DNA from 3 places in the Pseudomonas sp. Ors-4-3C genome. Region 3 is predicted to be linked to each of the others. Evidence: predicted binding sites of a transcription regulator. Region 3 holds the regulator's gene; each other region holds the start of a gene.

Region 1 (10,507 bases), 1.2 Mb from region 3:
GACGAGTTCAAGCAGATGACGGCCGGCGTCGCCACGCTGTTCGTGCGCAGCGGCGAAGACTTCGTGCGGGTCAGCACCTCGCTGACTAAGCAGGACGGTACGCGCGCCATCGGCACCTTGCTCGATCATGCGCACCCGGCTTATGCGAAGTTGATGGCGGGGCAGGGCTATGTCGGCCGTGCCTTGCTGTTCGATCGCTCGTATATGACCCAATACACCCCGGTGCGCGATGGCAGCGGCAAGGTGATTGCGGTGCTGTTCGTCGGCTTCGATTACACCGACGCGCAGAACGCCCAGTTCGATAACCTCAAGCGCTTCCGCATCGGTCAGAACGGTTCGCTGGCGTTGCTCGATGAGCAAAACAAATGGCTGGTCGCCCCGGCCGGTGTGCAAGCGCTGGATCAGGCCGTTCCGGTGATCAAGGGTCTGGCGGCGAAACCGGGCAAGGGTGAGTTCTGGAGCGACACCGCTGAAGACTTCTACAGCATCGCCGTGCCGTTCGAAGGCGGGCCGTGGTCGGTGGTGGCGAGCATGCCGAAAGCGGAAATCCGCGCCGTGACCTGGAGCGTCGGCACCCAACTCGCCATCGGCAGCCTGCTGGCGATGTTGATCGCGGTGGGGGCGGCGATGTGGCTGTTGCGCAGCAAGTTGCAACCGCTGGGCGACCTGGTGCGTCAGGCCGAAGCCTTGGGCGCCGGTGATCTGAGCGTGCGCCTGAATGTGTCGAGCCACGATGAAATCGGTCAATTGGCCCGCGCGTTCAACCAGATGAGCCAGGCGTTGTCGACCATGGTCGAGCATATCCGCCGCTCCTCGGAAGAGGTCAACAGCCGGGCCCAGGCGCTGTCCGGTTTGTCCGGTGGTGCTTATGAAGGCATGGAGCAGCAGTCGGGCGAAATCACCAGCATGGCCGGCGCCGTGGAAGAGTTCAGCGCCACCTCGCTGAACATCGCCGACAATATGGGCGCAACCCAGCGTCTGGCCCAGGAAAACGCGCAGCAGACCCAGATCGGTCGCACCTCGATGGACGAGGCCTCTTCCTCGCTGGAGCAAATCGCTGGCGCACTGAACACCACTGCCACCGTGATCAACACCCTTGGTCAGCGTTCCCAGGAAATCGGCGGCATCGTCAGTGTGATCACCTCGATTGCCGAACAGACCAACCTGCTGGCACTCAACGCGGCCATCGAAGCAGCGCGTGCCGGTGAGCAGGGGCGTGGCTTTGCCGTAGTGGCCGATGAGGTGCGCAACCTGGCGTCGCGCACCCGTCAGGCCACCGACGAAATTTCCGGGATGATTCACAGCATCCAGCAGGAAACCGGCAACGCCATCAGCACCATGGAGCAGGGCAACCTGTTGATGCAGGAAGGCCTGTCGCGCAACGCCAATGTCGCATCGGCGCTGGCGCGGATTGATGAACAGAGCCGTTCGGCAGGGCAACAGTTTGCTGCGATTACTACGGCGACCCAGGAGCAGAGCAGTACCGCTACGTTGCTGAGCAGTAACCTGCAAAGCATTGCGCTGGCCAACAGTGAGCAGCGTGAGGTGGTGTCGAACCTGGCGGTGACGGCCAAGGAGCTGGAGAAACTGGCGGCGGACTTGCGTTCCGAGGTTGATCGCTTCCGTTGATGTACAGCTGAAATAGCTATCGCGAGCAGGCTCACTCCTACAGGTATATCGGTTGGTCGCAATGTTTGTGATCACTGAAGATCCCTGTAGGAGTGAGCCTGCTCGCGATCGCTTCACTGCCAATCCTGGGTAAAACACTCGATCTCTTGCTCTTTCACACTTGCTGAAACGTTTCCGCAGCGCTATAAAAATGGCACAACTCCAATAAAGGCTGCTGCCATGACCCCGTTCAAACTCGCCGTTGCACTCGGCGCACTCTCTGCTGCTTCCCACGCCATGGCTTGGGATTACGTACTCCTCGATACCAACAAACCCGCGCAAAACTGGAGCATCACCAGTGAGCAGCTCGGGGTGAAAACCGACAAACCCTTTTCCGTGAGTCTGCGAACCTTGCACGGCGGTCGACAGGAAGGTGTCAGCATCGTCGATATCGATAACGGCACAATGAAACTCTCGGTGGTACCGACCCGTGGCATGAATGTCCTGCAAGCCTCTGTTGGTAGTGTGCGCATGGGCTGGGATTCGCCGGTCAAGGAAGTGGTCAACCCGGCCTACATCGAACTCAACGGGCGCGGTGGCCTGGGTTGGCTGGAAGGCTTCAACGAGCTGGTGGCCCGCTGCGGTTACGAATGGGTTGGCCATCCCGGCATGGACAATGGTGAGTTGCTGACTCTGCACGGCCGCGCCGCGAACATTCCGGCCAGCAGCGTCACCCTGCACATTGACGAAAAACCACCCTACGCCATCAGTCTGCGCGGCGAACTGAAAGAGCAGGCATTCAAGAAAGTCGACTTCTCGGTCGTCACCGAACTGGTCACTGTGCCAGGCAGCACAGCGTTCGCGCTGAACGACACACTGACCAACAACGGCGATTATCCAAAGGAATACCAGGCGCTGTACCACAGCAATTTCAGTACGCCATTCCTTGAGCAGGGCGCACGTTTTGCGGCTCCGGTAAAACAGGTTTCGCCTTTTAACGACAAGGCCAAGGGCGATCTGCCCGACTGGCAGACCTACCGCGCGCCGACCAAGGACTACGACGAAACCGTCTACAACGTCGTGCCGTATGCGGACGCCAAAGGCGAAACCCTGGCCGTGCTGCACAACAAGGCCGGCAGTCTTGGCGTTTCTGTTGGCTTCAATACGCAGCAGCTGCCGGTTTTTTCCCTGTGGAAAAACACCGATACCCAAGGGCAGGGCTATGTCACGGGCCTTGAGCCGGGCACCAGTTTTTCCTACAACCGCCGCTATCAGCGTCCGTTGAATCTGGTGCCGACCATTGCGCCAAAGGCCAGCCAACAGTTTCAGATCAGCTACAGCCTGCTGGCAGACAAAGGCGCTGTGGATAACGCGCTGAAGCGCGTGACCGAGATTCAGGCCGGGCGTGAAACCGAAGTGCGGCAGGCGCCGTTGGTGGATCTGACCGAGCATTAAGGCGTCGCCGGCCGATACTGCAGCGCTTCGGCCAAATGCTCACGGCGGATTGCATCGACTTGCTCAAGGTCTGCCAGGGTTCTGGCGACTTTGAGCAAACGATGGGCTGAGCGTAGTGACAGGGTCAGCCGTTCGCAGGCCGATTCCAGCCAGGTTTCATCGGCTGTGGATAACTTGCAGTGGCGTTTCAGTCCCGGCAGATCGAGAAAGGCATTGGCACAAAGCTGACGCTTTTGCTGGCGTTCGCGTGCCTCGGCCACCACGGCTGCCGCACTGGCGCTGTCCTCGCCTGGCTTCACTGCCGGATTCAACGCCGTCGCTTCCCGCGCCACCGTCAGGTGCAGATCAATCCGATCCAGCAACGGCCCCGATAGCTTGTTGCGGTAGCGCTGCACCATGTCCGGTGTACACGAGCACTTGCCGCTCGGCTCGCCAAGATATCCACAGGGGCAAGGATTCATGGCCGCCACCAACTGGAAACGCGCAGGAAAGCGCACGCGATCCTTGGCTCGGGCGATCACGATATGTCCGGACTCCAGCGGCTCGCGCAGCACCTCCAGCACCTTGCGATCAAACTCCGGGAGTTCGTCGAGAAACAGCACACCGTGATGCGCGAGGGTGATCTCGCCGGGTTGTGGTTTTGAGCTGCCTCCGACCAGCGCCGGACCGGATGCCGAGTGGTGCGGCTGGCGAAACGGGCGCTGCGGCCAGTGTGTCAGCGGCACGCCGCTGGCGACCGATTGAATCGCCGCCACTTCCAGTGCTTCGCATTCAGACAGCGGCGGCAGCAGCCCCGGCAAGCGACTAGCCAGCAATGTTTTGCCCGTCCCCGGTGGCCCGCTGAACAGCAAATTGTGCGCGCCCGCTGCGGCAATCAGCAGCGCGCGTTTCGCGGCCATCTGACCTTGCACTTCATTGAGGTCGGGATAGGGTTTCGCTGCATGAATCAGCCCGTCCGACACATAAGGCTCGACCGGTGTATGCCCGTTGAAATGCGCCACCGCCTCCAGCAGATGGTCCACCGCAAACACCTTCAGGCCCGAAGCCAGGCACGCCTCCTCGGCATTCGCCCGCGGTACCACCAGTGCCCGCCCGGCCTTGCGCGCCGCCAGTGCCGCCGGCAACACCCCGCGTACCGGTCGCACCGCACCGGACAACGCCAGCTCACCGAGGCATTCCACCTCATCCAGTGTGAGACACGGCACCTGCACACTCGCCGATAGAATCCCCAAGGCAATCGCCAGATCAAACCGTCCGCCATCCTTGGGCAAATCCGCCGGCGCCAGATTCAGGGTGATCCGCCGCGCCGGAAACTGCAGCCCGGAATTGATGATCGCGCTGCGCACCCGGTCCTTGCTCTCCTTCACCGCCGCCTCGGGTAGCCCGACCATGGTCAGCGACGGCAGACCGTTGGCGAGATGAACTTCGACGGTGACGGCAGGGGCTTCCACGCCAACCTGGGCGCGGCTGTGGACGATGGAGAGGGACATGGTCGTTCCTTGAGCTGAATCGGGGGCCGCTTCCTGCGGGTTTTTGAAGGGTAGTCTGGGGAGAGGGCGTTGGTCGGACAGTTTTAAGGTCGAACTTTCACTTGATGTTTCTGAGGGCACTAATCCTCAGGCATAAAAAAACCGCCTGTCAGGCGGTCATTTTTGCGGTACTCAGGTTCCACCACCGGCGAGCCAACCATCGGGCTCCATTTCCTTGCCATAGGTCGCGGCCACTTTCAGAAAATGCCGCTGACTGGCTGAAACTCTGTCCGGCAAACCGAGTGCCTCGGTACCCGGTTTGGAAACCCGTGCCGGTTGAGCTTTCTGCTTCTTCTGCTTCATAAACACCTCAGGTGCCGGGACACTTGATTCGATCTTATTGGTCGTCCAATGGAAAGACAGGCGACCGGTTGTATCAAAATAAAATCCCAGTGTTTGATAGTAAGGGATGGCGCCTGAGTCTGGCTCTTGGACTTCGATTTGCGTGTACCCCAGCTTCCGGGCGTAGAACTCTGTTGTCAGCAATGCCATCGGAGCGATCCAGCCCCGCAAGGTATTCGTCTTGCAGGTGTGTCCCTGCAAAAGGACGATTTTCATGCAGATCGTGCTTCTTCGCGGCGTTGCGTAGCACAATCCGCACAGTTCTTCTTCGTACCACAACGCCAAGTCCAGTCCTTTTGCATCTTTGGTCTTCCAGTCCAGAACAGCTTCCCAAGGAAATCCAATTGGGCCGCTCCACTGGTGATATGCGTTGATTGCTAATGGAGTAATCGGATCGATCCTGAGTGATAGAGGATCAACTCCAGCTGCCAGGGCTTCTGGGTCCATGGACATTGTTTGATGTGCGAGTTTGCGGGAATCAGATTTGAGTGTCTGATTTCGAAGCTCGGTACCTTTTCCTTTTCGTCGCATCGTCTTGTTCTGTGGGATCAATCTGCAGACGATATCGAAGGCATTGATGCTTACGTAATCAGGCGTAGGAGCTGATTTTTGTAGGGCCATGCCCTGATAGTTGTAGGACGCCGGCGAAACGGTTTCGATAGCTTGCTGGAACCGTTGGGCATGACTGTCATGGACCTGGCCATGCCCACGAAATGGCCTGAAACCGAGATCGAGAAGCTTGTGAAATGCCAGCTCAGGATCTGCGCCGATCTGGCAATCAGGCTGGCGATCCACCTCAAAACCACGCCTGAGTTCTGGATGAATCTTCAATCGACTTACGATTTACGCCGAGCTCAGATCAGGTACGCGGGTTAGCGAACCGGAGCAAAAGGAACCCGGCAGACCCGAAGGTCTCCCAGGCACAATCGCCATGAAACGATGTGCGGTAAATGTAGCCGCCATCATGGTCGTCGTGCGCCTTGAGCTGTTCGGGTCGCCAAACCCGGTGCTGAACATTCAGCATCGGGTGAGCTTGGAGACCTGGGCTTTTCGGCGCAATCGGACGGCGGTGCAAGTTGTAGGACGTTGCCGGGATGGTTGAAGGGCTGGAGATCAAAAGATCGCAGCCTTCGGCAGCTCCTACAGGGGGAGCGGATTATTCAGCGGGCGGTGTCAGCTTCGCTTCCATCTCGGCAACTTTCGCTTCGAGGCTCTCGAGGCGAGCGCGGGTACGGGCCAGTACGACCATCTGACTGTCAAACTCTTCCCGGCTCACCAGATCCAGTTTGCTGAATGCACTTTGCAACAGCATCTTGAACTGGCTTTCGATTTCGGCTTTCGGCAGCGGGGTGTCACCGCTGAACAGGCGGGAGGCAGTGCCGCTCAGGGCGTCGAGGAAGTCTTTGGGCGCGAGCATGGTGGATGTCCTGTAAACAATGGCGGGCAGTGTATCACGCAGTGTCTATAGTCATTTGCGCAGGCATGGATGCACGCTTTTCGCGCAAGCGGACGGACGGCAGCGCACCGTTGTTGTGCGTATCCATCGCGGGTTTTGTGCGCGAGCGCCTGCGGCTGCGGCCAAGGGATTGAAATCAGGGGAATTTCGCGAGATGGCAAGCTTTCTGCTTAGTCGGTAGTGACCCATGCACTGATGCAGTCGCTGTGACGAATGCAGTGCGGCAGGCGGGACGGGGAGTTTCGCCGGCAGCGGTTAGCTGGCGTCAGTCGGGCAGGTAAGGCCGACGATGCGTTACAAAGCCAGGCACTGCGCTTAGACTTGAGTCGGGTTTGTTTTCCTGGGGCAAGTCCACCAATTCGGGAGAGAGTTTCATGAAGCTAGTCACTGCCATCATCAAGCCGTTCAAGTTGGACGACGTGCGCGAGTCGCTGTCCGAAATCGGCGTGCAGGGCATTACCGTCACTGAAGTCAAAGGCTTCGGCCGGCAGAAGGGTCACACCGAGCTGTATCGCGGCGCGGAGTATGTGGTCGATTTTCTGCCCAAGGTGAAAATCGACGTTGCCATCGACGACAAGGATCTGGATCGGGTGATCGAGGCGATCACCAAGGCTGCCAACACCGGCAAGATCGGTGACGGCAAGATCTTCGTGGTCAATCTGGAACAGGCGATCCGCATTCGTACCGGCGAAACCGATACCGACGCGATCTAAACGCCGCCACAAACCCAACGCCCCAGGAGAAAACAATATGACTCTGCGTAAATTCGCAGGGCTAGGCGCCCTGTTGTCCATCGTAATGCCCGGCCTGGCTATGGCGGCAGATCCGGTGGCGCCTCCAGTCCTCAATTCCGGCGACACCGCCTGGATGCTGACCTCCACAGCCCTCGTGCTGTTCATGACCATTCCCGGCCTCGCGCTGTTCTACGGCGGCATGGTGCGGTCGAAAAACATTCTTTCGGTGATGATGCAGTGCTTCGCCATTACCGGCCTGGTCACCATCCTGTGGTTCCTTTATGGCTACAGCATGGCGTTCGACACCACCGGGATGGAAGCCAACGTCGTCAACCTGAACTCCTTCGTCGGCAGCTTTGCCAAGGCCTTCCTCGCGGGCATCACGCCTGCCAGCATTACCGGCCCGGCAGCACTGTTCCCTGAAGCGGTGTTCGTCACTTATCAAATGACCTTCGCCATCATCACCCCGGCGCTGATCGTCGGTGCCTTCGCCGAGCGCATGAAGTTCTCCGCGATGCTGGTGTTCATGGGCGTCTGGTTCACTCTGGTGTATGCGCCGATCGCGCACATGGTCTGGAGCGGTCCGGGTTCGCTGCTGGGCGACTGGGGCGTGCTCGATTTCGCCGGCGGCACCGTGGTTCACATCAACGCCGGTATCGCCGGTCTGGTGGCGTGCCTGGTGCTGGGCAAGCGCAAAGGCTTCCCGACCACCCCGATGGCACCGCACAACCTTGGTTACACCCTGATGGGCGCGGCGATGCTGTGGGTCGGCTGGTTCGGCTTCAACGCCGGTTCCGCCGCGGCCGCCAACGGAACTGCCGGCATGGCGATGCTGGTGACTCAGATCGCTACCGCTGCTGCAGCATTGGGCTGGATGTTCGCCGAGTGGATCACCCACGGCAAACCTAGCGCACTGGGCATTGCCTCGGGTGTGGTTGCAGGTCTGGTGGCAATCACGCCGGCAGCCGGTACCGTGGGCCCGATGGGCTCGCTGATCATCGGTCTGGCGGCCGGTGTGGTGTGCTTCTTCTGCGCGACCACGCTGAAACGCAAACTCGGTTACGACGACTCCCTGGATGCCTTCGGCGTGCACGGTATCGGCGGTATCCTCGGCGCGATTCTCACCGGCGTGTTCGCCGCGCCGGCGCTGGGTGGCTTCGGCACCGTGACCGACATCGCTTCGCAAGTGTGGATTCAGTGCAAAGGCGTCGGCTTCACGGTGATCTACACCGCGATCGTCACCTTCATCATCCTCAAGGTACTGGACGTGGTCATGGGCCTGCGTGCCACCGAGGAAGAAGAGGCAGTGGGTCTGGACCTGGCACAACACAACGAACGCGGCTACAACCTGTAAGTACGCGCATCGAAAAAACTTGCCCGGCTTGCCGGGCATTTTTTTGTCTGGAATTTGTCATTCAGGTAGTGGCTGAAAGGATTTTTCGTACGGCTTTGGTCGTGTTTACGACAAGCGTTTTTCTGCGGCCAATGGCTTACATCATTGCAGGAATATTAGGGCCTTTGTTTTTTCCCAGAGCGCGCTAGAATGCGCCCCGAACGTGCGGAGAACTGTATGTGGCAACAGACTCTGATAACCCTGCGGGCACGGCCCCGGGGCTTTCATCTGGTAACGGACGAGTTACTCGCCGGCCTGCCTGAACTCAAGGCGTGCCGGGTCGGTCTGTTGCATTTGTGGCTGCAGCATACCTCGGCGTCGTTGACCATCAACGAGAACGCCGATCCGGCGGTCCGTCGCGACTTCGAACGATTTTTCAATCGTCTGATCCCACAAGGAACAGACGGCTATGAGCATAACGACGAAGGCCTGGACGACCTCCCGGCGCACTTCAAGGCCAGCGTACTTGGCTGCCAGATCAGTCTGCCGGTTTCGGCAGGGCGACTGGCTCTGGGAACCTGGCAAGGCGTTTATCTGGGCGAGCACCGTGATCATGGCGGTGCCCGTAAAGTCCTCGCCACCCTGCACGGTGAAGGGGCGTAAACCGTTGGTCACCAGCGGTTACCGATTTTTTTACGGCGACTTTCGACAGTCGCCAAAGCTGGTCTATAACTAATCTGCTTTTCGCAAGTCATGAGGTAGAACATGAGCGACGATGATCTGGAAAACGACGACCTCGAAGTAGGCGACGAAGACGAGGCCGAGGAAGGCCTGGAAGCAGCAGCGGAAGACGTTGCTGACGACGATGGCGGTGACGATACGCCGGCCCCGGCTGCCAAAGGCAAAGCCAAGGCTGCGGTGTCGATCGACGAATTGCCGAGCATCGAAGCCAAGAACAAGGAGCGCGACGCCCTGGCCAAGGCCATGGAAGAATTCCTTGCGCGCGGCGGCAAGGTGCAGGAAGTGGAGGCCAACGTGGTCGCCGATCCGCCCAAGAAGCCGGACAACAAGTACGGCAGCCGCCCTATCTGAGGCGTGCCGCTTGCTTGCTGAAAAAGCCCGCCGTCGCTGCGGGCTTTTTCATGCCTGAAATAAAGTCATGGATGCACGCAATCCCCTGTGGGAGCGGGCTTGCTCGCGAAGGCGGTGTGTCATTCAAATTATATGTCGGCTGACACGGCCTCTTCGCGAGCAAGCCCGCTCCCACAGGGGATAGTGGATCAGTTCGAGAGGGCATTCCAGCGCGCCAGTACTGCCGGCAAATCAGTCAGGCTGCGGATCTCGGCGTCCGGCAGGCGCTCGGCTTCCCAGACCTTGCCCGCCGGGTTGAACCAGATCGCGCGCATGCCCGCTTGTTGCGCCCCGGCAATGTCATCGCCGGGATGATCACCAATGTGTACCGCCAGATCAGCGCTCACACCACCACGCTGCAACGCCTCGTGAAACAGCCGCACATCCGGCTTGGCGATGCCGATGTCTTCCGCGCACAACGCAAACTTGAAGTAATCCGCCAGGCCCAATCGACGCACGTCGGCATTGCCGTTGGTGACCACGCCGAGGGCGTAGTGGTTGGCGAGGATTTCCAGAGTCGGTTCGACCTCGGGAAATACCGTGATCTGGTGCCGCGCGTGCAGGAACACTTCAAAACTCTTGTCGGCCAGATCGGAAGCTTCACCGTAGGTGTATCCGGCTTCTTCCAGCGCGTGGAACAGCACGCGCCGACGCAACGCGCTGATGCGATGTTTGAGGCCCGGTTCGCTGGCCAGCACCCGCTCGCGAATCGCCCACAGATGCTCCACCGGCACCGCGCCCAGATTGGGTGCGTGTTCGCTCAACCACTGGCGCAATACCGCTTCGGCGCTGACGATCACCGGGGCGGTGTCCCACAGGGTGTCGTCGAGGTCGAAGGTGATCAACTGGATGTTCATGAATCGTCGCCTTTGCTGCGTTTGGCCCGTGGATGGGCGCTATCGTAGACCGCCGCCAGGTG
Region 2 (10,507 bases), 610 kb from region 3:
GCGCGGCGGACGGATCGAGCAGCGGATGCAGACGCATCGCCGCAAACACTGTCAGGTACAGCACCGCGATCCCGGTGCCTTGCAGGATCAGCGCATAGCTGTTGTTGCGTGTGCGCAGCCACCAGCCCAGCGCCAGCAGGGCCAACGCCGCCGCCGCGACGCTGGCGTAACGCAATTCGATTGGCACCACCATGCCTTCGGTGGCGTAGCGCAGCAGGAAGGCCAGACCGAAAAACAGCAGCACCACACCGACCCGCAGCACGGTGTTGCCGCCGAACAGCCAGTTGCGCGCAGCGCGGATGCCACGCTCGATCAGGTTCGGGCCACGGGGTTCGGCAGGTTGTGCGGGGGGCGATGGCTCGGCAGTGACGGCGTCCAGATGCCAGACATCGGCCGGCAGTGGCTGACTGGTTTCGCTGGCAGTGACGGTGATCGGTTCGAGTTCGGGCGGCAGCTCCCAGACCAGATCCGGCGCGTCGGCGGGTGCTTGTTCGGCGACGATGGCAGGCTCGCTGACCGGTTCCGCGCTTGCCGCTGGCACCGCGTGAGAGGGAGAGCCTTCCAGCAGATACAGGCGCTGCGCGACGCCTTGCAAGGCCACCTTCGTCTGTTCAAGTTGGCGCTGTTGCTCCGCAGTCTGCCTGCCGAGCTGGGCGATGCGCAGCGTTTGCCCGATCGCCAGTCCGAGCAGTGCACCCAGCAGTGCGGTACTGAACGACTCGTCGAGCAGCCAGCCGAGCAACAGCCCGATCAACATGAACATCCATTGCATGGTCGATATCCCTAAGCAGCCCCAAGGCGGGGCGTATCCGGCGATTGCACAGTCTAGCCACAAACCCTTGTAGGAGTGAGCCTGCTCGCGATAGCGGTTTTTCAGTCAACGAAGCTGTTGAATGTGACGGCGCTATCGCGAGCAGGCTCACTCCTACATTGGATCAGTGGTGATTGAACAGCCCGGTAACTGGCGCTCAGTATATCGATCCGGCCCAACAAACGCTGGGCCTTGCGCACATTTGTTGCGAAAGATTACTCCAGCGCTTTCCAGATATCGGTGGCGTATTCACGAATCGTCCGGTCTGAGGAGAACCAGCCCATGCGCGCCGTGTTGAGCACTGCCGAACGCCACCAGTTGTTGGAATCGTGCCAGTGCGCATCGACGCGCATCTGCGCTTCCCAGTACGAGTCGAAGTCGGCGCAGACCAGGAAGCGGTCGTAGTCCACCAGCGAATCGATCAGCCCGGTATAGCGCGACGTGTCGTCCGGTGAGAACACACCACTGCGGATCGCCTGCAGCACATCGTTCAGACGATGGGACGCAGCGATATCCGGCGCGGCGCTGAACTCGTGGTTCTGTTTACGCGCTTCGACCTGCTGCGCGCTGAGGCCGAAGATGAACATGTGCTCGGCGCCGATGCGCTCGCACATTTCCACGTTGGCGCCGTCGAGGGTGCCGATGGTCAGTGCACCGTTGAGGCCGAACTTCATGTTACTGGTGCCCGAGGCTTCGAACCCGGCCGTGGAAATCTGCTCGGACAAGTCCGCCGCCGGAATGATGCTCTCCGCCAGGCTGACGTTGTAGTTGGGCAGGAACACCACTTTCAGCAAGCCGCGTACGGTCGGGTCGTTGTTCACCACCCGGGCGATATCGTTGGTCAGTTTGATGATCAGTTTGGCCTGGTGATAACTGGCCGCCGCTTTACCGGCGAAGATTTTCACTCGCGGCACCCAGTCGGTTTCCGGCTCGGCACGGATCGCCTGATACAGCGCCACGGTGTGCATCAGGTTGAGCAACTGACGCTTGTATTCGTGGATCCGTTTGACCTGCACGTCGAACATCGCCGCCGGGTTGACCGCAATCCCCAGCCGCTCGTGAATCAGGTAGGCCAGGGCCTTTTTGCTGTGCAGGCGCTGCTCGGCGAAGGCTTTGCGGAAGGCGGGTTTCTCGGCGAACGGTTCGAGGTCGAGCAAGCGTTCTTCCGGGTTATCCAGCACCTCCGGGCCGAGGGAGTCGACCAGCATCGAGGTCAGCTCGGAGTTGGCCTGGAACAGCCAGCGGCGGAAGGTGATGCCGTTGGTTTTGTTGTTGATCCGCTCCGGGTAGAGCTTGTGCAGTTCAGCGAACACGGTCTTGCGCATCAACTGCGTGTGCAGCCCGGACACGCCGTTGACGCTATGCGAACCGAGGAACGCGAGGTTGCCCATGCGCACACGGCGACCGTTGTCTTCCTCGATCAGGGAAACCGCGCGCAGCACGTCGAAATCGTGAATGCCTTTGGCCCGCAGCGAGTCGATGTGCTGGGCGTTGATCAGATAAATGATCTGCATGTGCCGCGGCAGCATGCGCTCCATCAGGCCCACCGGCCAGGTTTCCAGCGCCTCCGGCAGCAGCGTGTGGTTGGTGTACGACAGGGTGTCGACGGTGACTTGCCACGCCGCATCCCAGGCCACGTCGTAGACGTCGACCAGTTGGCGCATCAATTCGGCGACGGCAATCGAGGGGTGGGTGTCGTTGAGCTGGATCGCCGCGTGATCGCCCAGGGTCAGCACCGAGGTGTGCATGTTGCGATGGCGGCGCAGCAAATCCTGCAGCGAAGCGGCGACGAAGAAATACTCCTGACGCAGACGCAGCTCTTGCCCGGCTTCGGTGCTGTCGGCCGGATAGAGAACCCGGGAAATGCTTTCAGCCCGGGCCACTTCGGCGACGGCGCCCAAGTGGTCACCGGCGTTGAAGCGCTCCAGGTGCAAATCTTCCATCGCCCTGGCGCGCCACAGGCGCAGGGTGTTGACGCTCGCCCCGCGCCAGCCGACCACCGGTGTGTCGTAGGCAATCGCCCGTACGGTTTCCGCAGGCGACCAGACCTGTTTGGTCTTGCCGCTGGCATCGGTCACGGTTTCGACGCTGCCGCCGAAGCCGATCGAGTACACCACTTCCGGACGTTCGAACTCCCACGGGTTGCCGAAATCCAGCCAGTGCTCGGTCTGTTCCTGCTGCCAGCCATCGACGATGGCCTGACGGAACAGACCGTGTTCGTAGCGAATGCCGTAGCCGTGCCCGGCGATGCCGAGGGTCGACATGCTTTCCATGAAGCACGCCGCCAGACGCCCGAGGCCGCCGTTGCCGAGTGCCGCATCCGGCTCGAGCAGGCGGATCCGTTCCAGATCGACACCGAGCTCAGTCAGCGCTTCACGGGCGACGTCGAGCAGGCCAAGGTTGCTCAGGCTGTCGTAGAGCAAACGACCGATGAGAAATTCCAGCGAGAGGTAATACACCCGCTTCTGGCCTTTGCGGTAGATCTGCCGGGTGTGGTCCATCCAGTGCTCGACCATGTGGTCGCGCGCCGCCAGGGCAATGGCTTCGAACCAGTCATGGTCGAAGGCGTGATCCGGGTCTTTACCCACTGCATAGGTGAGCTTGGTCAGGACGGCATCGCGGAATGCGGCCACCTCTGCTTCGCGAACTAGTGGTTCTTGAGTCATCGATAGGACCTCGAGCGAGCGGGGAATTGTCTGAGCCTAGACGGTCTGACCGACGCTGGCGGCTCTGGTTCGGCAGTTTTTCTTGAGAGTGTGAGATCGCCCGGCATAACCTTGGCGAGCACGCTGATCGATGCATGGCCCGTGCCGGGTCAAGCGCCAATTTTGGCGGACGATGAAAAAATCTGGCGAAAGGTTGTTCAAAAATCCACCAGTCCCGGTATGATCGCGCGCCCTGATGCACACGCCTGGTAACTCCCGATGATGAAGCCCAACCTGATTGCCGCCGCCGAGATCGATCGTCTCGATACGTGGGCCAAATATTCGGCCCCGATGTGCGGTTCTTGTATCTCCAGCTGCTGCACGCTGCCGGTCGAGGTCAAGATCAAGGATCTGGTGCGCATCGGCGTGGTCGACGAGTTCGAGCTGGGCGATCCGCCGAAGAACATCGCCAAGCGCCTGCAAAAGGAAGGGCTGGTCGAGCGCTTCAACCAGAAGTCGGGGATCTTCACCCTGCAGCGCATGAGCAACAACGATTGCTACTACCTGGATCGTAAATCGCGCCTGTGCACCATTTATGACAAGCGCCCGGACACCTGCCGCAACCACCCGAAAATCGGCCCGCGGCCGGGGTATTGCGCGTACAAGCCCAAAGAAGTGGAGCGAGTGCAGAACTCGCGGTCGATCGAGAAGTTCTGATCATTCCTGAAATTTTCGGCGCCTTTCAGGCCGCCTTCGCGAGCAAGCCCGCTCCCACAGGGAACTATGGCGTACACAAGATTTGTGTTCACCGAGATCTACTGTGGGAGCGGGCTTGCTCGCGAAGCGGCCAGCACAAACACCGCCCCCGTCTCGGTTAAATCCCGGACAAACAAAAACGCCCCCGGTCTCGCGACCGGGGGCGTTTTTTCAAGCTCGGGCTAAATTACGCCTTGGCTTTCTTGGCAGCGCGGGTACGCTCGCTTTCGTCCAGGATCTTCTTGCGAAGACGGATGGACTTAGGCGTGACTTCGCACAGCTCGTCTTCCTGGATGTATTCCAGAGCCTGTTCCAGAGTGAAGCGAACAGGTGGTACCAGAGCGATGGTTTCGTCTTTACCCGAAGCACGCATGTTGTCGAGCTTCTTGCCTTTGGTTGGGTTCACACCCAGGTCGTTGTCGCGGCTGTTCTGACCAACGATTTGACCGTTGTAGATCTCCTGGCCGTGTTCTACGAACAGCTTGCCACGAGCCTGCAGGGTTTCCAGCGAGTAGGTCAGTGCCTTGCCGGTTTCAACCGAAACCAGAACGCCGTTCTGACGGCCGGACATGTGGCCCGACTTCACTGGCGCATAACGGTCGAAGATCGAGGTCAGGATGCCAGCACCGTTGGTCAGGGTCAGGAACTGGTTACGGAAACCGATCAGACCGCGAGCAGGGATGTTGTATTCCAGACGAACACGGCCCTTGCCATCCGGCACCATGTTGCTCAGGTCGCCCTTACGCAGACCCATCTCTTCCATGACCTTGCCCTGCGATTCTTCAGGGATGTCGATGGTGACGTTTTCGAACGGTTCCTGCTTCACGCCGTCAACTTCACGGATGATCACTTCAGGACGGCCCAGGGCCAGCTCGAAGCCTTCGCGACGCATGGTTTCGATCAGTACCGAGAGGTGCAGCTCACCACGGCCGGAAACCTTGAACTTGTCAGCCGAGTCGCCTTCTTCAACGCGCAGTGCAACGTTGTACAGCAGCTCTTTGTCCAGACGATCCTTGATGTTACGGGAGGTCACGAACTTGCCTTCTTTACCGCAGAATGGCGAGTCGTTTACCTGGAAGGTCATGGAAACGGTTGGCTCGTCAACGGTCAGCGGCTTCATCGCCTCGACGGTGTTGATATCGCACAGGGTGTCGGAGATGAACAGCTCGTCGAAGCCGCTGATGCAGACGATGTCGCCGGCCGCTGCTTCTTCAACGTCAATGCGGTGCAGACCGTGGTGACCCATCAGCTTCAGGATACGACCGTTGCGGCGCTTGCCGTCGGCGCTGATAGCGACAACCGGGGTGTTCGGCTTGACGCGACCACGAGCGATACGGCCAACACCGATAACACCCAGGAAGCTGTTGTAGTCCAGAGCGGAGATCTGCATCTGGAACGGACCGTCACGGTCAACGGCCGGAGGCGGAACGTGATCGACTACCGCTTGGTACAGCGGGGTCATGTCTTCCGCCATGGCGGTGTGGTCCAGACCGGCGATGCCGTTCAGGGCCGAAGCGTAAACAACCTGGAAGTCCAGTTGTTCTTCGGTAGCACCGAGGTTGTCGAACAGGTCGAAGATCTGGTCCAGAACCCAGTCCGGACGCGCACCTGGACGGTCAACCTTGTTGATGACCACGATTGGACGCAGGCCGGCTTCGAACGCCTTCTTGGTCACGAAACGGGTTTGCGGCATAGGGCCGTCTTGAGCGTCAACCAGCAGCAGAACGGAGTCAACCATCGACATTACGCGTTCTACTTCGCCGCCGAAGTCGGCGTGGCCCGGGGTGTCCACGATGTTGATGTGGTAGCCGTTCCAGTTGATGGCGGTGTTTTTCGCCAGAATGGTAATACCGCGCTCTTTTTCCTGGTCGTTGGAGTCCATCACGCGCTCGTCGTTGAGCTCGTTGCGCTCCAGGGTGCCGGATTGACGCAGGAGTTTGTCTACCAGGGTGGTCTTACCATGGTCAACGTGGGCAATGATGGCGATGTTACGTAGATTTTCGATCACTTGTGTATCTCGATCAGAGGATTCGGTTTGCTGACAAGTCTTGGCAGCGATTAACAGTAGTGTCCGGCATGGCCGTTACAGCTTGACGGCGGTGTCGGGGGGCCGGTGACGCAGGCCACAGGCAAACAGCCCCGGGCACTTAGCTCGGTCGATAAACGCGCACATTGGCATGCCCCTCACTGAGCAAATGGTGAGCATGCAGGCGACTCATCACGCCTTTGTCGCAATACAGCAGGTACTGGCGAGTCGGATCCAGCTCCTTGAAACGAGCGTTCACTGCATAGAACGGCATCGTCTGTACTTCTATGCCGGCGATTTCCAGCGGGTCATCCTCGGCCGCATCCGGGTGACGGATGTCGATGACGATCTGACCGGCCAGCGCTTCGCCGACTTCTTCGATTTGCAAATCCTGGCCCAATTCGTCGATCACCCGATCGATCGACACCAGTTTGGCGTTTTCGAGCGCACGCTCGAGAACCGCCATGTCGAATTCTTTCTCTTCGTGCTCAACACGGTGGCGCTTGGCGGCGGTCTTCGGATTGACCGAGATGACCCCGCAGTACTCCGGCATGTGCCGGGCGAAATCGGCGGTGCCGATCTCGTTGGCCGTGTCGATGATGTCCTGCTTGTGCGCAACGATCAGTGGGCGCAGGACCAGCTTGTCGGTCACACAGTCGATCACCGACAGGTTCGGCAGCGTCTGGCTCGATACCTGGGAAATCGCTTCGCCGGTGACCAGCGCGTCGATGTGCAGCCGGTCGGCGATGGCCGACGATGCGCGCAACATCATACGCTTCAATACGACGCCCATATGACTGTTATCGACTTTGCCGAGAATTTCGCCCAACACTTCTTCGAACGGAACACTGACAAATAGCACGCGTTGCGAGCTGCCGTACTTCTTCCAGATGAAATGCGCGACTTCCATCACGCCCAATTCGTGGGCACGACCGCCCAGATTGAAGAAGCAGAAATGCGCCATCAGGCCGCGGCGCATGATCTGGTAGGCGGCAACCGTCGAGTCAAAGCCGCCGGACATCAATACCAGCGTCTGCTCCAGGGCGCCGAGCGGATATCCGCCGATGCCGTTGTGCTGGCTGTGAATGACAAACAACCGTTGGTCGCGAACTTCGATGCGAACTTCGATTTGCGGGTCTTTGAGGTCGATTCCGGCCGCACCGCACTCACGACGCAGCTTGCTGCCGACGTATTTTTCAACGTCCATCGAGCTGAACGGATGCTTGCCTGCACGCTTGCAGCGCACCGAGAAAATCTTCCCGGCCAGCACATCGCCGTAGTGCTGTTTGCACTTCTCGGTGATGTCGTCGAAGTCGCCCAGCGGGTACTCGTCGATCTGCAGAAAGTGCGCGACACCCGGAGTGCAAGTCAGGCGCTCGCCCATCTCTTTCAAGGCTTTGGGGTCGGTAACGCGGGTTTCCAGCTCGAGATTGTCCCACACACCGTTCACCACCACGGCCGGGTCCAGATCGCGGAGCACGGCGCGGATGTTCTTGGCCAGCTGGCGGATGAAACGCATCCGGACAGGGCGGCTTTTGATGGTGATCTCGGGGAAGACTTTTACGATTAGTTTCATGAAAACAGCGCGCGCAGGGCCAGCCGAAAAAGGGGGGCGCGGATTATAGCGGAAATTGCTCAAGGTTTAACCAGTTAATATGCAGAAGGTTTCACTTGCACCAAAACGGGTCATTTTTGATTTAAGACGCTACATTAAAGGGCGAGATTTTCGCCTTTATGGCGCTTTCGTCCTGTGAAAGCGTGAATTTGGGGCAAAAAACCCATGCTGGGGCACTGGCATGCAATTTGCTCCCTTGTGAGGCAGGTTGCCTTGGCAGAGTATCTGCGCCGGCATCACCCATATTAAGGGCATCCACTACCAAGCCCTAAGCCACCCCGGAGGACACTATGTCGAAGTCGGTTCAACTCATCAAAGATCATGACGTCAAGTGGATTGATCTGCGCTTCACGGACACCAAAGGCACTCAGCACCACGTGACCATGCCGGCTCGCGATGCGCTGGAAGACGACTTCTTCGAAGTCGGCAAGATGTTCGACGGTTCCTCCATCGCTGGCTGGAAAGGCATCGAAGCCTCCGACATGATCCTGCTGCCGGACGACGACACTGCCGTTCTCGACCCGTTCACCGAAGACGCGACCCTGATCCTGGTCTGCGACATCATCGAACCGTCGACCATGCAAGGTTACGATCGCGACCCGCGCGCCATCGCTCACCGTGCCGAGGAATACCTGAAGACCACCGGTATCGGTGACACCGTCTTCGCAGGTCCGGAGCCAGAGTTCTTCATCTTCGACGAAGTGAAGTTCAAGTCCGACATCTCCGGTTCGATGTTCAAGATCTACTCCGAACAAGGCTCGTGGATGTCCGACCAGGACATCGAAGGCGGCAACAAAGGCCACCGTCCTGGTATCAAAGGCGGCTACTTCCCGGTTCCGCCGTTCGACCACGACCACGAAATCCGTACTGCCATGTGCAACGCACTGGAAGAGATGGGCCAGACCGTTGAAGTTCACCACCACGAAGTGGCAACTGCCGGTCAGAACGAAATCGGTGTCAAGTTCAACACCCTGGTGAAGAAAGCTGACGAAGTTCAGACTCTGAAATATGTTGTGCACAACGTTGCCGACGCATACGGCCGCACCGCGACCTTCATGCCGAAGCCACTGTACGGCGACAACGGCTCGGGCATGCACGTACACATGTCCATCGCCAAAGACGGCAAGAACACCTTCGCAGGTGAAGGCTATGCCGGCCTGTCCGAAACCGCTCTGTACTTCATCGGCGGTATCATCAAGCACGGTAAGGCCCTGAACGGCTTCACCAACCCGGCCACCAACTCCTACAAGCGTCTGGTGCCAGGTTTCGAAGCACCGGTGATGCTGGCCTACTCGGCTCGCAACCGTTCCGCCTCGATCCGTATTCCTTACGTCAACAGCCCACGCGGCCGTCGTATCGAAGCCCGTTTCCCGGATCCGGCTGCCAACCCGTACCTGGCTTTCGCAGCACTGCTGATGGCCGGCCTGGACGGTATCCAGAACAAGATCCACCCAGGCGATGCCGCTGACAAAAACCTGTACGACCTGCCGCCTGAAGAGGCGAAAGAGATCCCACAAGTTTGCGGCAGCCTGAAAGAAGCCCTGGAAGAGCTGGACAAGGGCCGTGCGTTCCTGACCAAGGGCGGCGTGTTCTCCGACGATTTCATCGACGCTTACATCGCGCTGAAATCCGAAGAAGAAATCAAGGTCCGCACCTTCGTACACCCACTGGAATATGAGCTGTACTACAGCTGCTGATCCGGTAGCGCTGCGCTACGCGGCGTAACAAAAAGAGGCCTCCTTCGGGAGGCCTTTTTTATTGCGCGAATTTCGTTGGCGCCCGCACGACCCTGTGGGAGCGGGCTTGCTCGCGAAGGCGTCGTGTCAGCCACCATCATCTTCAATGACCGACCGCATTCGCGAGCAAGCCCGCTCCCACGGGGGCATTGCAGCGTCTGAATGATTTGCGGATATGTCCAGGGTTGGGCCAACCGCCACACCTGGCCTATGCTCCACCCCATCGTTTTCATTGCCGGTCGATTTCATGGGTCGCACCTTTCTCTACCTCCTGCTACTGATCGCCCTGCCCGCTGCCGCGCAGATCTACAAGTACACCGACGCCAACGGCAACACGGTCTACAGCGATCATGCGCCGGACGGTGTAAAGGCGCTGCCGGTAGAGCTGCCACCGCTGAACAGCGTCGAACCGCAGGCACCGAGCACCCCGGCGCCCGCCAGCACGGACACGCGCCCAGCGGCGCGCAGTGCTTATGAAGTGCTGGAACTGACCGGCCTGCCCAGCGAAGAAGCCCTGCGCGCCAACAACGGCACCTTCACCGTCAACGTGCTGATCAAGCCGCGCCTGCAGCCGCCGCACCAGCTAAGGCTGGTACTGGACGACGCGCCCTACGGCCAGCCGAGCAATGTGCCGATCCTGCAACTGGTGAATGTCGATCGCGGCGAGCATCGTCTCGCGGTGCAGGTGATCGACGGTGAAGCGATCATCCAGCAGAGCCCGGCGGTGGTGTTCACCGTGCAGCGAGTGCACAAGCCGTGAGGATTTTCTGGCTGATCCTGTGCCTGTGCGCCCTGCCCGTGCACGCCGAGGTCTTCACCTATATCGACGCGCAGGGCAATCGCGTCTACACCGACCAGCCGCGCGGCAACGCCAAGCGCGTACCTATCGCGACCAGTAATCGCATGTCGGCCAACCCC
Region 3 (10,507 bases):
CTGAGCAATAGCTCGTCGACGTCACTCATACGTATTGCCGCCTCACTCATTGCGCTGGCTTCGCGGCAGCTTTGTCGGTTTCTTCCTTGGCCTTGGCCACTTCACCGGCCCAACCATTGATGGTCTTGTCCAGGTCGTTGCCATTGCGCTGCATCGCATCGGCGAACTGGTCACGGAACAGCTTGCCAATGTTGATGCCGTTGATGATCACGTTGCGCAGTTTCCACTCGCCGTTGATCTTCTCCAGCGTGTATTGAACTGGATAGATCGCGCCGTTGTTGCCCTTGACGGTCATGCCGACGCTGGTGCGATCGCCGGACTCATCCTTGGCAGGATCTACGGTAATGCCCTGGTTGTTGTACTCGAGCAAAGCGTTGCCATAGAACTGGAACAGCCCGCGCTTGAAGTTTTCCTGGAACGTCTGCATCTGCGCAGGCGTTGCCTTGCGCGAATACTTGACGGTCATGATGCTCTTGGAAATGCCCTCGGCATCCACCACGGGACCGACAATGGTGTTCAGCGCCGTGTAGAAGTCCTGCGGATCCTTCTTGTACTTCTCTTTATTGGCCGACAGGTCGGCCAGCATCCGGTTCGTGGTGTCCTGAACCAGATCGTGCGCCGACTGTCCAGGCGCAGCGTTAGCCAGCAGTGGCAGTGTCGCGAGCAACACCAACAGGCCACGTCGCAAGGTAGAGATCATTCAAAAGCTCCTCATTTGGCGTCTTTGCTAACGGTATTGAGCAGGAATTTACCGATCAGGTCTTCCAGTACCAGAGACGACTGCGTGTCGTGGATGGTTCCACCATCCTTCAGACGGGTGTCTTCCCCGCCCACGCTGATACCGATGTACTTCTCGCCCAACAGGCCAGCGGTCAGGATAGACGCTGTGGAGTCGGTCGGCAGGTTGTCGACCTTTTTATCCACTTGCAGGGTTACCCGCCCGGTGAAGCTGTCGCGATCCAGATCGATGGCCGTGACCTTGCCGATGGTCACACCGGCCATGGTCACTTTGGCTCTGACCGTCAAACCGGCGATATTGTCGAAGTAGGCATACAGTTTATAGGTGTCGGTGGTCGAAGTCGGAGACAGGCCACTGACCCGCAGGGCAAGCAGCAACAAGGCCAGGATCCCTGCCAGCAGGAACAGGCCGACACCGATTTCCAGGGTGCGGTTTTGCATCAGAAATCTCCAAACATCAAAGCGGTCAGAATAAAGTCCAGGCCCAGTACCGCCAGCGAGGCGAATACCACGGTCTTGGTGGTGGCGCGACTGATGCCCTCGGAAGTGGGCTCACAGTCATAGCCTTGGAATACGGCGATCCAGGTCACGACGAAGGCGAAAACGATACTTTTGATGACGCCGTTGAGCACATCGCTGGTGAAGTTCACGCTGTTCTGCATGTTCGCCCAGTAGGAACCTTCATACACGCCAAGCCAGTCGACAGCCACCCACGAACCGCCCCAGATCCCCACCACGCTGAAAATCATCGCCAGCACCGGCAGGGAAATGAAACCGGCCCACAGACGCGGGGCAATAATGTATTTGAGCGGATCGACACCGATCATTTCCAGGCTGGAAAGCTGCTCGGTGGACTTCATGTTGCCAATTTCCGCGGTCAGCGCCGAACCGGCACGCCCGGCAAACAGCAAGGCCGTCACCACCGGACCCAGTTCACGCAGCAACGTCAGGGCCACCATCTGCCCCACCGCCTGCTCCGAACCGTAGCTCGACAGAATACTGAAGCCCTGCAGCGCCAGCACCATGCCGATGAAAATCCCGGACACGACGATGATCACCAGCGACATCACGCCAACCGAATGCAGCTGCTTGACCAACAGGCCAAAACCGCCGCTGATGCCGCCACGACCCAGCAGGGCGTGGAACAGGAACAGGGTCGCACGACCAAACACCGCAACGGCGTCGATCGCCGCCTCGCCGAAACGGCGTACGCGTTCTATTAATGAAATTCTGCGCATCAGCGCTTCCCCAGAAGATCTGCGCGGTAATCCGTCGCTGGAAAATGATACGGCACCGGGCCATCGGGGTTGCCGGTCATGAACTGGCGAATACGCGGCTCATCCGAATTCATCAACTCGTCCGGCGTGCCCTGCCCCAGCACCTGACCATCACCCACTACATAGATGTAGTCAGCGATGCTCGCGGTTTCGGCCAGATCGTGGGAGACCACGATACTGGTGATCCCCAGCGCATCGTTGAGCAGACGGATCAGGCGTACCAGCACGCCCATGGCGATCGGGTCCTGACCGACGAAAGGCTCGTCGTACATGAGAATCTGCGGATCGAGCGCAATTGCCCGGGCGAGCGCCACGCGACGCTTCATACCGCCGGACAGTTCGTCGGGCATCAGCTCGATGGCGCCGCGCAGACCGACCGCCTGCAATTTGAGCAGAACGATGTCGCGGATCATTTCATCCGGCAATTGGGTATGAACGCGCAGGGGGAAAGCGACGTTCTCGAAGACATCGAGATCGGTAAACAGCGCGCCGCTCTGAAACAGCACGCCCATGTGCTTGCGCGCATCGAACAGATCACTGCGCGACAGCGTCGGCAGGTTCTGGCCGTTGACCCAGACTTCGCCGCTGGAAGGACGCAACTGTGCACCCATCAAGCGCAACAAAGTGGTCTTGCCGCACCCGGAAGGTCCCATGATGCCGGTAACCTTGCCACGCGGGATGCGAATATCGACGTTATTGAAAATGCTGCGCGCACCGCGCTTGAAGGAGACTCCCTTCAGCTCGACCGCGTAGGCGTTATCGGCACTCATCTAAACTCCTTGCGATGCAGCCTCTCACTCGGACGCCTGGCTTTCCGCAGAAAGCACATACCTCCCGGGCAGGCCGAACTGGCGGCGAACTATATCACTGCAAAGGCCAAGCGCCCAAGGCCCATGCCCCCCTGTGTTCAGCGATATGACAGGCGCGGCCGCGCTTTTTCAGGGTTTTGGTTACGAGGAATGACAAAGCACAACGAACTTGCGTGAGGCTTTTCAACATAACCGCTATAATCGCCGCCTTTTCATCGGGCTATACGATTTCTGACATGAGCCAATCCAGCGACCTGATTCAATCGGCACAACGCACCATCCGCCTCGAAGTGGAAGCCGTACAAGGCTTGTTGCCCCATATCGACGCCGATTTCGTACGCGCTTGCGAGATGATTCTGGCCAGCAAAGGCCGTGTGGTCGTGGTCGGCATGGGCAAATCCGGGCACGTCGGCAACAAGATTGCCGCGACCCTGGCCAGCACCGGCACCCCGGCATTTTTCGTCCACCCCGCCGAAGCCAGTCATGGCGACATGGGCATGATCACCCGTGACGACGTGATTCTCGCCCTCTCCAACTCCGGCTCGACCAACGAAATCGTCACCTTGCTGCCCCTGATCAAGCGCCTGGGTATCCAGTTGATCAGCCTGACCGGCAATCCGCAGTCGCCGTTGGCCAAGGCCGCCGAAGTCAATCTCAATGTTCACGTCGAGCACGAAGCCTGCCCGCTGAACCTGGCGCCGACTTCCTCGACCACCGCAGCGCTGGTCATGGGCGATGCCCTGGCCGTGGCGCTGCTGGAAGCGCGTGGTTTCACCGCCGAAGATTTTGCTTTTTCCCACCCGGGCGGTGCCCTGGGTCGACGCCTGCTGCTGAAAGTGGAAAACGTCATGCACGCCGGGCAAGAGCTGCCGCAAGTGCAACGCGGCACCCTGCTCAAGGACGCGCTCATGGAAATGACCCGCAAGGGTCTGGGCATGACCGTCATCCTTGAAGCCGATGGCAAGCTGGCCGGGATCTTCACCGACGGCGACCTGCGCCGCACCCTGGATCGCAGCATCGACATCCGCAGCGCCACCATCGACCAGGTCATGACCGCACACGGCAAGACCGCACGGCCCGAGATGCTCGCCGCCGAAGCGCTGAAAATCATGGAAGACCACCGAATCAACGCACTGGTGGTCGTGGACGAAGAAGATCGCCCGATTGGCGCCTTCAACCTCTCCGATCTGCTGCGTGCAGGAGTGATGTAATGACAAGCGATCTGCTGCAACGCGGCAAAGCGATCAAACTGGCAGTGTTCGACGTCGACGGCGTCCTCACCGACGGGCGCCTGTACTTCCTTGAAGACGGCAGCGAATTCAAGACGTTCAACACCCTCGACGGCCAAGGCATCAAGATGCTGATGAATGCCGGTGTCGAGACGGCCATCATCAGTGGCCGCAAGACGCCGGTGGTTGAGCGCCGGGCGAAGAACCTCGGCATCCCGCATCTGTTTCAGGGCCGCGAAGACAAATTGGTGGTTCTGGACGGTCTTCTGCAGCAACTGGGCCTAAGCTATGAACAGGTCGCCTACCTCGGTGACGACTTGCCTGACCTGCCGGTGATCCGCCGCGTAGGCCTGGGCATGGCCGTCGCCAATGCTGCCGATTTCGTGCGCGAACACGCCCATGGCGTCACTCGGGCCCGTGGTGGCGAAGGTGCCGCCCGCGAATTCTGCGAATTGATCCTGCGCGCCCAGGGCCGCCTCGATGCGGCCAACGCCGCGTACCTGTGAGCCAAATCATGTTTAGCAAAAAATTTCGCAACTTCCTGCTGTTCGGCTGTATCGCTGCCATGTTTGCAGCGGTCGGCTACTGGAATATCAGTCCGGAACGCTTCCTCGACAAGCCTGCAGCCAAGGCCGAAGACACAGCCATCGACTGGTACGCCACCAATACACACACCTTTCAGTACCTCCCGGACGGCAAGCTGCAATACGAGATGACGTCGGACAAGGCCGAGCACCTGAAAGCGACGGATGTGACGCTTGTCACCAAACCCGACCTGAACATGTTCCGCGGCACCGAGTTTCCGTGGCACGTGACCAGCGAGCGCGGTGAAGTGAATTCAGGCGGCACCGAGGTCGAACTGATCGATTCCGTACGCGTCAAGCGTACTGACGAAAAGAACCGCGACACCTTGATCACCAGCACACGCATGACAGTGTTCCCGCAGCAGCAATATGCGCAGACCGCGCAACCCGTTAGAATCGACGGCGCTGGGGGTGTATCGACTGGCGTGGGAATGAAGGCGTATTTGAAGGAAAGCAGGATACACCTGCTATCTAACGTAAGAGGACAGTATGAGGCTCGTTAAAACCCTCCCTATTTTGCTCAGTCTGGGCGCAGCACTGGGAAGCGTGAGCGCCTGGGCTCTGCCGAACGATCAAGAGCAGCCCATTCGCATTCAGGCCGACGATGCCCAGATGGACGACAAGAATGGCGTTGCCACCTATAAAGGTGACGTGATCATTACCCAAGGCTCGATGAAGGTGACCGGTAATACCGTGACCCTGACTCGCACCCCGACCGGCGAAATCGACGTAGTGACCTCGGTGGGCAACCTCGCCTACTTCGAGCAACTGCAGACTGCCGGCGACAAAAAACCTGTGCAGGGCTGGGGCGTGACCATCCAGTATCACGCGCAGCAGAATCGCGTCGTGCTGATCGACAAGGCCAAGGTTGTCGACAAGGACAACAACACCACTCAGGGCGAAAAAATCGTCTATGACACGGTGAAAAAACTGGCCAGCGCCGGCCGCGCTACCGGCAGTAAAGTCACCGAGGCGCGTCCGCGCATCGACATGGTGATCCAGCCGAAGCCGAAAAACGACGAGAAAAAGGCCCAGTAATGGCAACTCTGAAAGCTCAACACCTGGCCAAGGCCTATAAAAGCCGCCAGGTTGTGCGCGACGTCAGCCTGTCGATCGACAGTGGCCAGATCGTTGGCCTGCTCGGCCCGAACGGCGCCGGCAAGACGACCTGCTTCTATATGATCGTCGGCCTGGTGCAGGCCGATCAGGGCCGCGTGTTGATCGATGATCTGGACGTCAGCCATCAGCCGATGCACGGCCGCGCCAAGGCCGGTATCGGCTATCTGCCGCAAGAAGCGTCGATCTTCCGCAAACTGTCGGTGGCCGATAACATCATGGCCATCCTCGAAACCCGCGCGGAACTCGACAAGGCCGGTCGTCGCAAGGAACTGGAAAGCCTGCTGCAGGAATTCCACATCAGCCACATCCGCGACAACCTCGGCATGAGCCTGTCCGGTGGTGAACGCCGCCGGGTGGAAATCGCTCGCGCACTGGCGACCGCACCGAAATTCATCCTGCTCGACGAACCGTTCGCCGGTGTCGACCCGATCTCGGTTGGCGACATCAAGCAGATCATCCACCACCTCAAGGCCAAGGGCATCGGTGTTCTGATCACCGACCACAACGTGCGTGAGACCCTGGATATCTGCGAAACCGCCTACATCGTCAACGACGGTCAACTGATCGCCGAAGGCGATGCTGCGACCATCCTTGCCAACGATCTGGTGAAGGAAGTGTATCTGGGCCACGAGTTCCGCCTGTAAGCACCAAGGCACTTGGCCAGCCTCCGGGTGCTGTATCGATGAAGCAGGCTTTTATACGCTTTTATTGTTACAGCGCTCTAGGCAAACACGACAGTTTCAGGCATATAATTTGCTTAAGTTTGGCGCTTCGGCGCCCTGTAGTGGATGGCGCATGCGCGCCGGCGAATAAGGTGTTAAGCCCCTGCCATGAAACCATCGCTAGTCTTGAGAATGGGCCAGCAGCTGACGATGACACCGCAGCTGCAACAGGCCATCCGCCTGCTCCAATTGTCGACCCTGGACCTGCAACAAGAAATCCAGGAGGCCCTGGAATCCAATCCGATGCTCGAACGCCAGGAAGAAGGCGACGACTTCGACAACTCCGATCCTTTGGCCGACAACGCCGAACAAAAGCCCAACACCGACATTCAGGAACCGTCATACCAGGAAACCGCCCCGACGGTGGACAACCTGGAGGAAGGTGAATGGAACGAGCGCATTCCCAACGAGCTGCCGGTCGACACTGCCTGGGAAGATGTCTACCAGACCAGCGCCAGCAGCCTGCCCAGCGGCGATGACGACGAGTGGGACTTCACCACCCGCACCTCTGCCGGGGAAAGCCTGCAGAGCCATTTGCTCTGGCAATTGAACCTGGCGCCGATGTCCGACACCGACCGCCTGATCGCCGTGACCCTGATCGATTGCATCAACAATCAGGGCTACCTCGATGAAACCCTCGAAGAAATTCTCGACGCCTTTGATCCGGAACTCGACATCGAGCTGGACGAGATCGAAGCCGTCCTGCACCGCATCCAGCAGTTCGAACCCGCCGGCATCGGCGCCCGCAACCTCGGCGAATGCCTGTTGCTGCAACTGCGCCAGCTCCCGGCCAAGACTCCGTGGCTGAACGAAGCCAAGCGTCTGGTCAGCGATTACATCGATCTGCTCGGCAGTCGCGACTACAGCCAGCTGATGCGGCGTATGAAGCTCAAGGAAGATGAGCTGCGTCAGGTCATCGAACTGGTGCAGAGCCTGAATCCGCGCCCGGGCTCGCAGATCGAATCGACTGAAGCCGAGTACGTGGTGCCGGACGTCATTGTGCGCAAGGACAACGAACGCTGGCTGGTCGAGCTGAATCAGGAGTCGGTGCCCCGTCTGCGGGTCAACGCACAGTACGCCGGTTTTGTCCGTCGCGCCGACACCAGCGCCGACAACACTTTCATGCGCAATCAGTTGCAGGAAGCGCGCTGGTTCATCAAGAGCCTGCAAAGCCGCAACGAAACCCTGATGAAAGTGGCGACCCAGATCGTCGAGCATCAGCGCGGTTTCCTGGAGTACGGCGACGAAGCCATGAAACCGTTGGTCCTGCACGACATCGCCGAGGCGGTCGGCATGCACGAATCGACGATTTCCCGCGTCACTACCCAGAAATTCATGCATACCCCACGGGGCATTTATGAACTGAAATACTTTTTCTCCAGCCACGTCAGCACCTCCGAAGGCGGCGAATGCTCGTCCACGGCGATTCGCGCGATCATCAAGAAACTGGTTGCGGCGGAAAATCAGAAAAAGCCGTTGAGTGACAGCAAGATCGCTGGTTTACTGGAGGCACAAGGCATTCAGGTGGCTCGCCGCACCGTCGCCAAGTACCGCGAATCCCTCGGGATCGCGCCTTCGAGCGAACGCAAGCGGTTGATGTAAGCCACGTTACAGCGTTCCAGTGGCAGGCTCTTCGGCCTGCCGCTTTATGCACTGGCAACGAAGGAGAAGCTGTATGCAAGTCAACATCAGTGGACACCAACTGGAAGTGACCCAACCTCTGCGTTCCTATATCGAGGAAAAACTCCAACGACTGGAGCGCCATTTCGACAAGATCACCAACGTGCAGGTCACGATGTGCGTCGAAAAGCTGAAGCAGAAAATCGAAGCCACCTTGCATATTCCCGGCAGCGAAGTGGTCGCCAACGCAGAAGATACCGACATGTACGCTGCGATCGACGCACTGACCGACAAGCTGGATCGCCAACTCAAAAAGCATAAGGAAAAGACCCAGAGCCTCCTCCAGGGCGCGACAGGTCGTTAACACCCCCAACCCATGATCCGACTTGAAAGTATCCTGACCCCCGGCCGTTCCCTGGTGAACGTGCCGGGCGGCAGTAAAAAGAAAGCCCTCGAACAGATTGCCAACCTGATCGCCCGCGAAGTGCCGGGTCTGGAGATGCAAGATGTCTTCGAGGCGCTGATCGCCCGTGAGAAACTCGGCTCCACCGGTTTCGGCAACGGCATCGCCATTCCCCACTGTCGCCTCAAAGGCTGTGAAGCGCCTGTCAGCGCTTTGATGCACCTTGATGCGCCTATCGATTTCGATGCCATCGACGGTGCGCCGGTTGACCTGCTGTTTGTCCTGCTGGTCCCGGAAGCTGCCACCGATGCCCACCTGGAATTACTGCGCCAGATCGCCAGCATGCTCGATCGCAAGGAAGTGCGCGAAAAACTGCGCAGCGCACCGAGTAACGAAGCCTTGTATCAGGTCGTCCTGAGCGAGCAAAACGGGCATTAATCATGCGCTTGATCATCGTCAGCGGCCGCTCCGGCTCGGGTAAAAGCACTGCCCTGGATGTCCTTGAGGACAACGGCTACTACTGCATCGACAACCTGCCGGCCGGTCTGCTGCCGGAACTGGCCGAACGCGCGCTGATCCACACCGAACTGGCCCAGCCGCTGGTGGCTGTGTCGATTGATGCGCGCAACCTACCGAGCCACCTGTCGCGTTTCCCCGAGTTGCTGGAAGAAGTCCGCTCCCGGCACATCCAGTGTGATGTGCTGTATCTGGATGCCGACGAAGAAACCCTGCTCAAGCGCTTTTCGGAAACCCGCCGTCGTCACCCGCTGAGCACGGCCAACCGTTCGCTGGCCGAAGCGATCAACGACGAGACCGCCCTGCTCGGGCCGATTGCCGACCTGGCCGACCTCAAGGTCAACACCACCAATCTGAACCTGTACCAGTTGCGCGACACCATCAAGCTACGCCTGCTGAACCAGCCGGAGCCGGGTACGGCCTTCCTGGTCGAGTCGTTCGGTTTCAAGCGCGGCATGCCGGTGGATGCGGATCTGGTGTTCGACGTGCGCTGCCTGCCCAATCCGTACTGGAAGCCTGAATTGCGCGCACAATCCGGTCTCGATGCACCGGTCGCCGAATATCTGGCCGCGCAGCCGGAGGTTGAGGAGATGTTTCAAGACATCTACGGCTACCTGAATAAATGGCTGCCGCGCTTTGCCGCGAGCAATCGCGCCTATGTCACCATTGCCATTGGCTGCACCGGCGGGCATCACCGCTCCGTTTACCTGACCGAACGTCTGGGTCAGGCCCTGCAGAAAACCCTGAAGAACGTCCAGGTTCGCCACCGCGACCTCACTTAAAGGATTCACACCGCGATGCCTGCTCTGGAAATCGAAATCATCAATAAGCTGGGCCTGCATGCCCGAGCGTCGGCCAAATTCGTCGGGGTAGCGGGCCAGTTCCCGGATTGCACGATCAGAGTGGGGCGTACACCCGAAACCACGGTCGATGGCAAAAGCATCATGGCGATGATGATGCTGGCCGCCGGCAAAGGCACCAAGATCTATCTGAGTACCGAAGGCCATCAGGAGCAGGAAGCGCTGGATGCGCTGGTGGCGTTGATCAACAACTACTTCGATGAAGGTGGTTGATCCTGCATGGAGGGGGAGCTTGCTCCCTCTCTGCCAATCAGCCCAGCGCCGTATCCATCACCATCATCAGACAGAACCCGATCAGCAAGCCAAGACTGGCAAGCTTGTCATGACCATTGCGTCGCGACTCGGGGATCACTTCATGCGTCACCACCAGCAACATCGCCCCTGCCGCCAGCGCCAGCCCCAACGGCAACAACAGCTCCGCCAGACTGACCAGCCACGCACAGAGCAGCGCAAACACTGGCTCGACCAGCCCTGAAGCCGCCCCGATCAAGAACGCCCTGGCCCGCGACATCCCCGCCCCGGCCAGCACCAGCGCAATCACCAATCCCTCTGGCACATCCTGCAAGGCAATGCCCATCGCCAGACTGTCGGCATCCGGCATGCCACCACCTGCAGAGACCCCCACCGCCA

What was found. Region 3 encodes sigma-54, which starts transcription at its own class of promoters, with help from an activator protein. Its sites were predicted from a motif close to ANTGGCATNNANNTTGCTNT; they were not measured.
Region 1: glnK (P-II family nitrogen regulator) is a predicted target of sigma-54. The motif match lies at 6,544-6,563, and genes of this name have one in related genera.
Region 2: glnA (glutamate--ammonia ligase) is a predicted target of sigma-54. The motif match lies at 8,029-8,048, and genes of this name have one in related genera.

What each region holds. Positions count from the first base shown of each region.
Region 1 covers NZ_CM146900.1:5,296,991-5,307,497, reverse strand. The annotation lists gene ACVHNU_RS24085 (methyl-accepting chemotaxis protein) at 1-1,629, shown strand, start outside; gene ACVHNU_RS24080 (aldose 1-epimerase family protein) at 1,849-3,063, shown strand; gene ACVHNU_RS24075 (YifB family Mg chelatase-like AAA ATPase) at 3,060-4,553, opposite strand; gene ACVHNU_RS24070 (hypothetical protein) at 4,725-5,555, opposite strand; gene ACVHNU_RS24065 (HigA family addiction module antitoxin) at 5,616-5,810, shown strand; gene ACVHNU_RS24060 (accessory factor UbiK family protein) at 6,091-6,351, opposite strand; gene glnK (P-II family nitrogen regulator) at 6,765-7,103, shown strand; gene ACVHNU_RS24050 (ammonium transporter) at 7,141-8,478, shown strand; gene ACVHNU_RS24045 (secondary thiamine-phosphate synthase enzyme YjbQ) at 8,695-9,120, shown strand; gene sutA (transcriptional regulator SutA) at 9,223-9,549, shown strand; gene ACVHNU_RS24035 (HAD family hydrolase) at 9,738-10,445, opposite strand; gene xerC (tyrosine recombinase XerC) at 10,442-10,507, opposite strand, start outside.
Region 2 covers NZ_CM146900.1:5,917,017-5,927,523, reverse strand. The annotation lists gene ACVHNU_RS26850 (DUF2339 domain-containing protein) at 1-772, opposite strand, end outside; gene ACVHNU_RS26845 (glycogen/starch/alpha-glucan phosphorylase) at 1,027-3,477, opposite strand; gene ACVHNU_RS26840 (YkgJ family cysteine cluster protein) at 3,736-4,173, shown strand; gene typA (translational GTPase TypA) at 4,400-6,220, opposite strand; gene thiI (tRNA uracil 4-sulfurtransferase ThiI) at 6,360-7,814, opposite strand; gene glnA (glutamate--ammonia ligase) at 8,144-9,550, shown strand; gene ACVHNU_RS26820 (DUF4124 domain-containing protein) at 9,837-10,349, shown strand; gene ACVHNU_RS26815 (DUF4124 domain-containing protein) at 10,346-10,507, shown strand, end outside.
Region 3 covers NZ_CM146900.1:203,142-213,648, reverse strand. The annotation lists gene ACVHNU_RS00930 (STAS domain-containing protein) at 1-50, opposite strand, end outside; gene ACVHNU_RS00925 (MlaC/ttg2D family ABC transporter substrate-binding protein) at 47-700, opposite strand; gene mlaD (outer membrane lipid asymmetry maintenance protein MlaD) at 712-1,179, opposite strand; gene mlaE (lipid asymmetry maintenance ABC transporter permease subunit MlaE) at 1,179-1,976, opposite strand; gene ACVHNU_RS00910 (ATP-binding cassette domain-containing protein) at 1,976-2,785, opposite strand; gene ACVHNU_RS00905 (KpsF/GutQ family sugar-phosphate isomerase) at 3,061-4,035, shown strand; gene ACVHNU_RS00900 (KdsC family phosphatase) at 4,035-4,559, shown strand; gene lptC (LPS export ABC transporter periplasmic protein LptC) at 4,568-5,140, shown strand; gene lptA (lipopolysaccharide transport periplasmic protein LptA) at 5,127-5,675, shown strand; gene lptB (LPS export ABC transporter ATP-binding protein) at 5,675-6,400, shown strand; gene ACVHNU_RS00880 (RNA polymerase factor sigma-54) at 6,587-8,080, shown strand; gene hpf (ribosome hibernation-promoting factor, HPF/YfiA family) at 8,154-8,462, shown strand; gene ptsN (PTS IIA-like nitrogen regulatory protein PtsN) at 8,475-8,939, shown strand; gene rapZ (RNase adapter RapZ) at 8,942-9,799, shown strand; gene ACVHNU_RS00860 (HPr family phosphocarrier protein) at 9,815-10,090, shown strand; gene ACVHNU_RS00855 (ZIP family metal transporter) at 10,128-10,507, opposite strand, start outside.